DNA from 3 places in the Streptomyces albiaxialis genome. Region 2 is predicted to be linked to each of the others. Evidence: riboswitches for the same ligand, from Rfam matches in the RefSeq annotation. Region 2 holds a riboswitch; each other region holds the start of a gene.
The links. A riboswitch is a leader RNA that binds a small molecule or an ion and turns the genes downstream of it on or off. The one in region 2 is predicted to bind cobalamin.
Positions count from the first base shown of each region.

Region 1: it holds a riboswitch for cobalamin, as region 2 does, so the genes downstream of both, ABD343_RS20085 (cobalamin biosynthesis protein) here and ABD343_RS12020 (ribonucleoside-diphosphate reductase subunit alpha) in region 2, are expected to answer to the same signal.
Region 3: it holds a riboswitch for cobalamin, as region 2 does, so the genes downstream of both, ABD343_RS23800 (ABC transporter substrate-binding protein) here and ABD343_RS12020 (ribonucleoside-diphosphate reductase subunit alpha) in region 2, are expected to answer to the same signal.

Region 1 covers NZ_BAAAPE010000010.1:55,754-59,001, reverse strand. The annotation lists gene ABD343_RS20090 (cobyric acid synthase) at 1-489, opposite strand, end outside; gene ABD343_RS20085 (cobalamin biosynthesis protein) at 467-1,438, opposite strand; cobalamin riboswitch at 1,595-1,720, opposite strand; gene ABD343_RS20080 (DUF397 domain-containing protein) at 1,949-2,266, shown strand; gene ABD343_RS20075 (hypothetical protein) at 2,549-2,968, opposite strand; gene ABD343_RS20070 (helix-turn-helix domain-containing protein) at 3,003-3,248, opposite strand, start outside.
Region 2 covers NZ_BAAAPE010000007.1:235,060-238,307, reverse strand. The annotation lists gene ABD343_RS12020 (ribonucleoside-diphosphate reductase subunit alpha) at 1-1,843, opposite strand, end outside; cobalamin riboswitch at 1,973-2,107, opposite strand; gene ABD343_RS12015 (GNAT family N-acetyltransferase) at 2,156-2,677, opposite strand; gene ABD343_RS12010 (CstA-like transporter-associated (seleno)protein) at 3,081-3,248, opposite strand, start outside.
Region 3 covers NZ_BAAAPE010000013.1:36,567-39,814, reverse strand. The annotation lists gene ABD343_RS23810 (ABC transporter ATP-binding protein) at 1-88, opposite strand, end outside; gene ABD343_RS23805 (FecCD family ABC transporter permease) at 85-1,095, opposite strand; gene ABD343_RS23800 (ABC transporter substrate-binding protein) at 1,107-2,117, opposite strand; cobalamin riboswitch at 2,159-2,313, opposite strand; gene ABD343_RS23795 (MMPL family transporter) at 2,328-3,248, opposite strand, start outside.

The sequences.
Region 1 (3,248 bases), on a different contig from region 2:
GCGCCGCAGGTTGATCTCGGCCGGGCTGCCCGCGCCCTCGCAGACGACCGCGTCGTGCGTGCGCCGCAGCTCCTCCAGGCAGGCGACGACGGGCTCCAGCAGCTCCTCGCGCCGCCCGTACGTGCCGTCGTGGTGGTTCCCGAAGTAGCCCCGGGCCGACATCTCGCCCACGGCCCGCCCCATGAGCACGACCTGACTGGTGCGGTCGCTGCCGGGCTTGAGCAGCACGGGGTTCATCAGCGCGCTGGGCTCCACCCGGGCCGCGGCCGCCTGCATGGCCTGGGCCCGGCCGATCTCGGCGCCGTCCCGGGTCACGAACGAGTTCAGCGACATGTTCTGCGCCTTGAACGGCGCCACGCTGATCCCCTCGCGCGCCAGCCAGCGGCAGATCCCGGCCGTCACGACGCTCTTGCCCGCGTCCGAGGTCGTCCCGGCGACGAGCAGACCGCCGCCCTTCCCGCCGCTCCTAGCGCTTCCCTTCGCGCCCACGGCGCACTCCCTCCCGCACCGTCTCCCGTACGGCGCTCGCCGCTACGGTGGTGACGAGCGCCAGCGCGCTCACGCGTCGCGACAGCCGTACGGCACGCGCGATGTCCCGCGTCCCCACGGACCGACCGGACGTGTTGAGGACCGGACGGTGCTCGGTCCGTCCGCCGTAGGAGAGCGTGCCGCCCAGCCGTACGCCGAGCGCGCCCGCGAACGCCGCCTCCACCGGCCCCGCGTTGGGGCTCGGGTGCCGGTGCGCGTCCTCGCGCCACGCCTGTACAGCCCCGCGCGCGTCGCCCCCGGCCACCGCCGCCAGCAGCGCCGTCAGCCGCGCGCCCGGCCAGCCCACGGCGTCGTCCAGCCGCGCCGCCGCCCATCCGAACCGGAGGTGCCGCGGCGACCTGTGGCCCACCATCGCGTCCAGCGTGTTGAGCGCCCGGAACCCGGCCGTGCCCGGCAGCCCCGCGACCGCGCCCCATACGAGGGCGCCCACGACGGCGTCCGAGGTGTTCTCGGCGACGGACTCCACGACCGCGCGCGCCAGTGCCTCCGCGTCCAGCCCCTGCGGGTCACGCCCGCACAGGCGGGGCAGCCGCTCGCGCGCCAGCGCGACGTCCCCGGCCTCCAGCGCCGACCCCACGGCCAGCGCCTCGCGCGCCAGGCTCGTACCGCCGAGGACGCTCCACACGGCGGCGGCCGTCAGCGCGGCCCGCGCGCGGGGGCGGTTCCGCACGGCCCGTTCCGCCAGGGCCGCACCGGCGACGACCGTGCCCGCGGCCAGTGCGGCGTACCCGGCGCCGGCGTCCCTCCGGTCCCGCCACACCCGCCGCTCCAGCGCCCCGGCGGCCCGCCCGAAGGCGGCGACGGGGTGGCCGCGCCGGGGGTCGCCCAGCAGGAGATCGACGGCGTAACCGAGGGCGGCGCCGCAGGCGTACGCGTGAGAAGCCCGCATCCGCATCATTCAGCGCGCCGCGGCGCCTCGGCGGAACGGGACCGGGAACGGGGGCGACAGGGGTCGCGGAAGACCGGAATCGCTCAGGGCGGGGCCGCGCATGGCATATGTCCTCACTCAGGGTCCTCGCCCTGGCTCGACGTGACCGGCGGCGAGAGTCTCCTGGCTTCCGGATCGACGCCCTCCCCGGCCTTCCCGCCGCACGATGCGGCCGTGGCTCTGGGTGGGGGAGCGCTCCCCGGTGACAGTGGCGGGACCGCGCCGGATTCGCACCGGCTTCCTCTCCATGCCGCCGTTTGGCAACGGAAGTCCACCACGTTGGCCGAGAGGCGTCAACTTGCCGTTGACCTGCAGTGGGGGCGGAGTGGTGAGCCCCACACGCTCCCCGCGTCCGCGGCCGTGCGACCAGTAATGCACCATTGCGCCCCGGACTCCTGGGAAGACTGCACATGACAAACGGGAGAGCGCCAAACGACGGCAGGAGGCGATTTCTTGCCTGCGGCGGACGGTATGCGACCGGATGTGTCCGGCTTCGACGGCAGCGCGAGGCAGGCACGGGGGCGCATGCCACAGACGCGCGGCCACGTCGGGGCGCTGGCTTTCGGGCCGGAGGAGGTCGCAGTGTTCGAGGAAGACTCGTCCGCGGGTATATGGATCAAGAGTAGTTACAGCAACGACGGACCCAACTCGTGCGTAGAGGTCAGGAACGCCGACGGCCGGATCCTGGTGCGGGACTCCACATGTCCCGAGGGCGACGTACTCGCCTTTACGGCCGCGCAATGGAGTAGTTTCCTGGCCACGACGGCGACTTGGGTCGCGGAGGACTGACGACGGCGCCTGGACTCCCTCAGGCGGAGGGGATGGCGGTGGGGGCGATGCCCGACCGGACGGAAGACGCGGTGCGGCCTCCGGGGGAGAGCCGTGCCGGGCGGGACCCGCGCTCTCCTCTCTCCCCCACCGCGAGATTCAGCGTCGCCGTGGGACTCCTCGCCACCGGCCTCGGGGCCGCCGCCTCGCTCCTGGCGCCGGAGGGGACGGCACGGGCGGTGGTGTGGGGGCTGGTGGCCGCGCTCGTCGCCGGCGGGGCGGGGCTCTGGTACGGGCTCGCGCCTATGCGCGGCCGTCTCTCCCACGGCCGTCTCTCTCACGGTCGTCCCCGCGGGCCGCGCCGTCGCTGACGGCGCGGCGTATTCGGCGTCCCATGAACACGCAGAAGGCGGCGAGGAGCGAGGCGCCGCAGACGCTCAGCACGAGTGCCCAGCCGCCGCCCGCGTAGGTGGCGCATGCCACGGCGCCGCCCCCGATGAGCAGTCGGAGCGAGGTGGCGAGGGCGCGCGCGTAGGCCAGCCGGATCTGGTTGTCCGTCCGGGCCGCCTCAAGGGTGATGAGGAGGTTCGTGCCGCGCTCGGTGAGCCCGGCCGACGGCTCACCTCCGTCGGCGTCCGGGGGATCGGCGGCCGCGTCGGGCGCGCCTCTGAGGGCGCGCAGCGCTCCGCCTAACCGCCCCCGCCATTCCTGCCAACCGGACACTGCCGCGTCCTTCCTGCCTGCGCCCCGTCAGGGACTAACTGCTGCTCAAGGCGTCCCTGGCCTGCTCGATCCGCCTCCGGGACTCATCGACCGACAGGGCGCGCTCGCTGATGTCCGCAAAGCACTCCTGGTACCAGACGGTCATCTCCAGGTCGCTGCGGGTCAGGACCGTCCCGCCGGCGCCCTCCATGAAGAGCAGGTCGTCGTCGTCCTTGAACCCGAGGAGGATGAACGACCTGGACGTGCTGCGGTGGGCCCCCGCCGAGAACGGGAGGACGCG
Region 2 (3,248 bases):
GCGCCTCCCAGCGGTCCGCCCAGGCGGGCTCGGTGTCCGGGTAGTGGTCGGGGTGGAGCACGCCGCGTGCCGTACGGGTCGCGGACCAGGCCGGGAGCGGGCCGTTCCGCTCGGCCAGGTCGGCGGACGCCTCGTACGCCGCCAGCATGATCCGTTCGGCGATACGGGTGGAGAGCGCGCGGGCCTCCGCCGAGTCGAAGGGCAGGCCCAGCCGGAAGAAGACGTCCTGGAGGCCCATCACGCCCAGACCGACAGGCCGCCAGCGGGAGTTGGAGCCCTCGGCCTGCGGGGTCGGGTAGTAGTTGATGTCCACCACGCGGTCGAGGAACGTCACGGCAGTACGGACGGTCGCGTCGAGGCGCTCCCAGTCCATCCCGCCGCCCTCGACCAGGTGGGCGGCGAGGTTGACCGATCCCAGGTTGCACACGGCGGTCTCGCCGTCGTCGGTGACCTCCAGGATCTCCGTGCACAGGTTCGAGGAGTGCACCGTGCGGCCCGGCTCCGCCGTCTGGTTGGCGGTGCGGTTCGAGGTGTCCTTGAACGTCATCCAGCCGTTGCCGGTCTGCGCGAGGGTGCGCATCATCGCGCCGTAGAGCTGCCGCGCGGGCACGGTCTTCAGCGCGCGCCCCTCGGCCTCGGCCTTCCGGTACGCGGCGTCGAACTCCTCGCCCCACAGGTCGACCAGCTCGGGCACGTCCACGGGCGAGAAGAGCGACCAGTCGGCGTCGGCCTCGACGCGGCGCATGAACTCGTCGGGGATCCAGTGCGCCAGGTTCAGATTGTGGGTGCGGCGGGCGTCCTCGCCGGTGTTGTCGCGCAGCTCCAGGAACTCCTCGATGTCCGCGTGCCACGTCTCCAGATAGACGGCGGCGGCGCCCTTGCGCCGCCCGCCCTGGTTCACGGCGGCGACCGAGGCGTCGAGGGTCTTGAGGAACGGCACGATGCCGTTCGAGTGGCCGTTCGTCCCCCGGATCAGCGAGCCCCGCGCGCGGATCCGCGAGTACGAGAGCCCGATGCCGCCCGCGTGCTTCGAGAGGCGGGCGACCTGGTGGTAGCGCTCGTAGATCGAGTCCAGCTCGTCGCGCGGGGAGTCGAGCAGATAGCAGGACGACATCTGGGGGTGGCGGGTGCCGGAGTTGAAGAGGGTGGGGGAGGAGGGCAGGTAGGAGAGCGAACTGGTGAGCCCGTACAGCGCGGCGACCTCGTCCACGACCTCGTCGGCGGGACGCCCGCTGTCGCCGTCGGCCAGGCCGCAGGCCACCCGGAGCAGGAAGTGCTGGGGCGTCTCGATCACCTGACGGGTCGTGGGGTGCCGGAGCAGATAGCGGGAGTGGACGGTGCGCAGCCCGAAGTAGCCGAAGCGGTCGTCGGCGCCGTCGCCGAGGGCCTCCTCGACGAGCGCGTCGAGCCGCGCGGCGTGCGTACGGACGAACGCGGCGGTGCCGTCGGCGATCAGCCCCTGCGCGTGGCCGACGGCGACGGAGGCGGAGAACGAGGTGGCGCCCTGCGAGGCGGCCTCCTCGCGGATCGCGAGGGTGAGCAGGCGGGCCGCGAGCCGGGAGTGCTCGGGCTCCTCGCCGATGAGCCCGGCCGCCGCCTCGGTGGCGAGCGCCCGCAGCTCGGCCTCGGACGACTCCCGCCGGCGCCCCCGCAGGGCCGCGGCGGCGATCTTCCCGGGCGCGACGGCGGTGAGGTCGGCGCTGAGCTCGGTGAGGGTGCGCAGGAGCGCGGCGGCGGGGGCGTCCTCCGTGCCGGGCGCCGCGGGTCCGGGTGGCTCCGTCGTCGTCACCGTCGGAACTGACGTCGCCTGCGGCACTGACGGAGCTGATGGTGCGATGGTCACTGCTCTGCTCTCCCTCGCTCAGGGCCGAGGGCGGGCGCGGGACGCCGGCGCGCGGGCATGCCGAACAGCGCCCTCACGGGCATGGCTCACCACGGCGCCGTCCCCCGGTCCACTCCACGAGACCCGGACGTTCGTCGATGCCGCCCGGCAGGCATTCGGGCTCGCGCCGTACGGGCAGCACGGCACACACCGCTGCGGGACAGCTCCGGAGTCACACCGGATTCCCCTGCGGCGAACGGCTCGGTCGAGCATACATGTTGGGGTGCGTGGTGGAGGTGCCCCTAGATGTTGTGTCGAGGGTCAAGAGATGGTTTACAGTGCGGGGGCGTCCCGCAGGGTCAGCGTGAACGCCTGGAGCGTGAGGTCGGAGCCCTCGACGGGGTTCCAGTCGCGGGAGGGGGCGCGGCGGAAACCGAAGCGCTCGTAGAGGCGGTGGGCGGCGCGCATGTGGGGCTGGCTGCATATGACGATGCCGGTCTTCGCGCGCAGCCTCGTGCGGTCTATGCAGGTCTGCACGAGGGCCTCGCCGATTCCGCGGCCGCGTGCCGCGCCGTCGACGGCGAGCATCCGGAACTCGGCCTCGGTCTCGCCGGCCAGCTCCGCGTACGGGCCGCCGTCGCCTACGTACGTGACGGTGCCGAGCACCTTGCCGTTCGGGGCGGTGGCCACGAGGAGTTCGGCCTGTGCGGCGCGGGTCGCAGCGTCGCGCAACGTCTCCAGATAACCGTCCGACTCCCCGAACTCCAGGAGCCCGTCCCCGACATACACCTTGCCGGTCAGCTCGCCGACCGCCCCGTACTCGTCCGCGTGCGCGTCCCTCACCAAGAAGTCCATCCCCCCATGATGTCGCCCCTGACTGACAGAGAGCACGACAATTCCGGGCCCCGAGCCAAGACTTCTGGGCTTGCCCCATGAGGGGCGCGAGGAACTGCGCGCCCAGCCACGGCGCTGCGGCAGCCCGCGAAGCACAGCCCGGGGCACCCCGAACCCGGCCCTGTGCGCGGGGCACCCGGCGCAGGGGGCTGCGCTTGCCAACCCTGCTCCCCCAAGCTCTTCGAGCAGGGGGCACCCCCAGTGGCAGACTTCCCAAGCGCAGTGGGGTGGAGGGCGAAGCAGGAGTGCCCCGCCAGGGGCGCGGGGAACTGCGCGGCCAGCCACGGCGCAGCCGCAGCCTGCAATGCACGGCACGGGGCAGCCCGTGCTCAGCCCTCAGTGCCGGGCACCCGGCGAAGTGGCTTCAGCAGCAGCGGAAGCCCTCGCGGGGGTCGCCCTCGCGGGCGTCGGCGCGAGTGCGCTCGAACTCGCGCCGGCTCGGCACAGGCGCCGACGGCCCCTCGTGCTGCCGGACGTGCGCCACGTACCGCTCGTACGCGCTCTCGTCCGTGAACTCGCGGACGTACCAGCG
Region 3 (3,248 bases), on a different contig from region 2:
CGGGCGCGGCCTCCAGCGAGACGCCGTTGAGCAGGCGGTGGCCGTCGACGGAGTACGTCACGTCCTCGGTCGCCAGGGACGCGCTCATGACGGGACCCCCTCGGTGCGCTGGCTGCGGCGCAGCAGCCAGAGGAAGAACGGGCCGCCGGTGAGCGCCGTGAGGACCCCGACGGGGATCTCCTCCGGCGCGGCGACCGTACGGGACGCGAGGTCGGCCAGCACCAGGAACGCGGCGCCGCCCAGGGCCGAGACGGGGAGCAGCGCGCGGTGTCCGGCGCCGATGACCATCCGCGCGGCGTGCGGCACCATCAGGCCGACGAAGCCGATCGCGCCGCTCACCGCGACGAGCACGGCCGTCACCAGCGAGGCCAGGAGGAAGACGGCGGCGCGGAACCGGCCGGTGTCCAGGCCCATCACGGTCGCGCTCTCCTCGCCCGCCAGCAGCAGGTCGAGGGGACGGGCGAGGGCCATCAGCGCGACCAGGCCCAGCAGCATCGCGACGGCGGGCAGCGGCAGGCTGTTCCAGCGCGCGCCGCCCAGCCCGCCGAGCGTCCAGAAGAGGATCTCCCGCAGGTGTTCGGTCTTCGAGGACGTCACGAGGACGAGGCTGGTGAGCGCGGAGAGGATGTACTGGATCGCGACCCCGGCCAGCACCAGCCGCCCCGTCGTCAGCACGCCGCCGCGCCGCGCCATCGCGTAGACGGCGACGAGCGCGCACAGGGACCCGGCGAACGCGCCCGCGTTCATCGTCAGCGTGCCGACGCCGAAGACGACGACGAGGACGGCGCCCGTCGAGGCGCCCGAGGAGATGCCCAGCAGGAACGGATCGGCCAGCGGATTCCGTACGAGTGCCTGGAGCACGGTGCCGACGACGGCGAGCCCGGCCCCGACGACCGCCGCGAGCAGCACGCGCGGCAGCCGCACGTCCCGCACGATCGTCGTGAACGGGCCCGGCTCGGCGCCGCCCGTCAGTGCGGCCACCACGTCGCCGACGGGGATACGGACGGAGCCCAGCGCGAGGCTCGCGAGGGCCCCGGCGACCAGCAGCGCGGCCAGCGAGGTGGTGAGGAGCGCGAACCGCAGCCGACCGGGCACGGCCCGGGCGCTCACTTCGCGCGGCCCTGCTCGTAGCTTTCCGGGTGGAGCTGGCGCGCCAGCTCGTCCACCGCGTCCGGCACGCGCGGCCCGACCACGACGGAGGAGAGCGGCATCACGGCGAACCGCTTGTGCTTGATCGCCGGTACGTCCTTGAGCGCGGGGTCGTTCAGGAGCCGCTTCTTCTTCTTGGCGAGGGAGGTACCCCGGTAGTCGTAGATCACGATGGTGTCGGGGTTCTTCTCGACGACCTTCTCCCAGGAGACGTCGCCGAAGGGCTTGTCGACGGAGGAGAAGACGTTCTCGGCGCCCGCGCGCTCGATGATCTCGTTGCCGATGCCCTTGCCGCCCGCCGTGAACGCCGCGTTGTCACCGCTGTCGTACACGAACACCCGTGTCTTCTCCGCGCCCTTGAGCCGCTCGGCGGTGGCCGCGAGCTGCCGGTCCTGCTTCTCGATCAGCTTCTCGGCCCGCTCCGGGACGCCGAAGGTGCGGGCGACCTCCCGGATCTCCTTCTGGAGCTGCGGCACCCCGACCCGGCCCTTCGCACAGCTCTCGGTGGCCAGCCGGGTGTTCACCCCGCTGTCCTGGAGGGCGGGGCGCTCGCGGCCCTCGCCCTTCTCGAACGCCGAGGGGTACGCGCCGTAGACGAAGTCGGGGTTCGCGCCGAGGAGGGTCTCCTTGGACGGGTACTCCTTGGCCAGCACCTTGACCTTGTCGTACGCCTTCCGGTACTCCGGCACGATCTTGTCGTCGAGGAAGGCGGTGCCCGCCATCCGGTCCTGGAGACCGAGGGCGAGCATGATCTCCGTCGTGTTCTGGTTCATCGTCACGGCCCGCTCGGGCGGCTTCTCGAACGTCGTCTTCACGCCGCAGTTCGTGACCGTGTACGGGAAGCCCTCCGGCGCCTTGCCGCTGCCGCCGTCCTTGTCGTCGGCGGACGACGCGCACCCCGCGAGGGCGGATGCCGGTATGAGCAGCAGCGAAGCGAGAAGCGCACGGGTGCGCAGGGCACGGGACATGACGATGCCTGCCTCCTCAAGGGGATCCGCGTCCCCTGACCTGGTGAGGTTGGCGGCAGACCAGTATCTGACTCCCGGCGGACGCCCCTGGGGGAGCGCCGCCGGTCACAGTGGCGGGACCGTGCCGGGTTCGCACCGGCTTCCTGGCCTCTGCCGCCTCGAATGAACACAGGCAGTCTTCCATACCCCGCGACCAGCGGTGGAGCCCCGTCAGGCGCGTTCGCGCTCCTCCCGGCGCTCCAGCGCGACCTCCGGCAGGCGGCGGGCGAGGCCCGCCGGGAGCCACCAGGCGCGCGCGCCCAGCAGCCGCATCACCGCGGGCACGATCAGACACCGGATCACCACCGCGTCCAGCAGGATCGCGACGGCCAGCCCCAGCCCGAACTGCTGGAGCATCCGGTCCGGGCTCAGCACGAACGCCGCGAACACCACGATCATGATCGCCGCCGCAGCCGTGATCACCTTCCCCGTCGCCGCCAGCCCCTCGCGGACCGCGAGCCGGTGGTCGCGCGTACGCTCCCACTCCTCGTGGATGCGGGAGACGAGGAAGACCTCGTAGTCCATCGACAGCCCGAAGACGATCGCGAAGATCATCACCGGGATGAACGCCTCGACGGGCCCGGGCTCCGCGCCGAACCAGCCCTCCTGGAAGACCAGCGTCACCGCGCCCAGCGCCGCCGAGATCGACAGCAGGTTCAGCAGCGCCGCCTTCAGCGGGATCAGCACCGAGCGGAAGACCACCAGCAGGAGCAGCGCGGACAGCCCCACCACCAGCGCCACGAACAGCGGCATACGGTCCGAGACCGAGTCCGCGAAGTCCAGCGCGGCGGCCGTGGACCCGCCGACCAGAGCCTTCTCGCCCGTCCTCGCCGTCACCGGCGGCAGCACGTCGTCCCGCAGCCGGTGCACGAGGTCGGCGGTCGCCTCGTCCTGCGGGGCCGTCTCCGGGAACGCGAGCACCGTCGAGACGGCGCCGTCCTCCGAGGGCAGCACCGGCGAGGCGGCGGCGATCCCGTCCGTACGGGCGAGCGCGGCCCGCAGCTCCCCGGCGGCCTCCGCGCCGCCCCGGCTCACCACCACGAGCGGCCCGTTGAACCCGGGCCCGAAGCCCTCCGCGAGCAGGTCGTACGC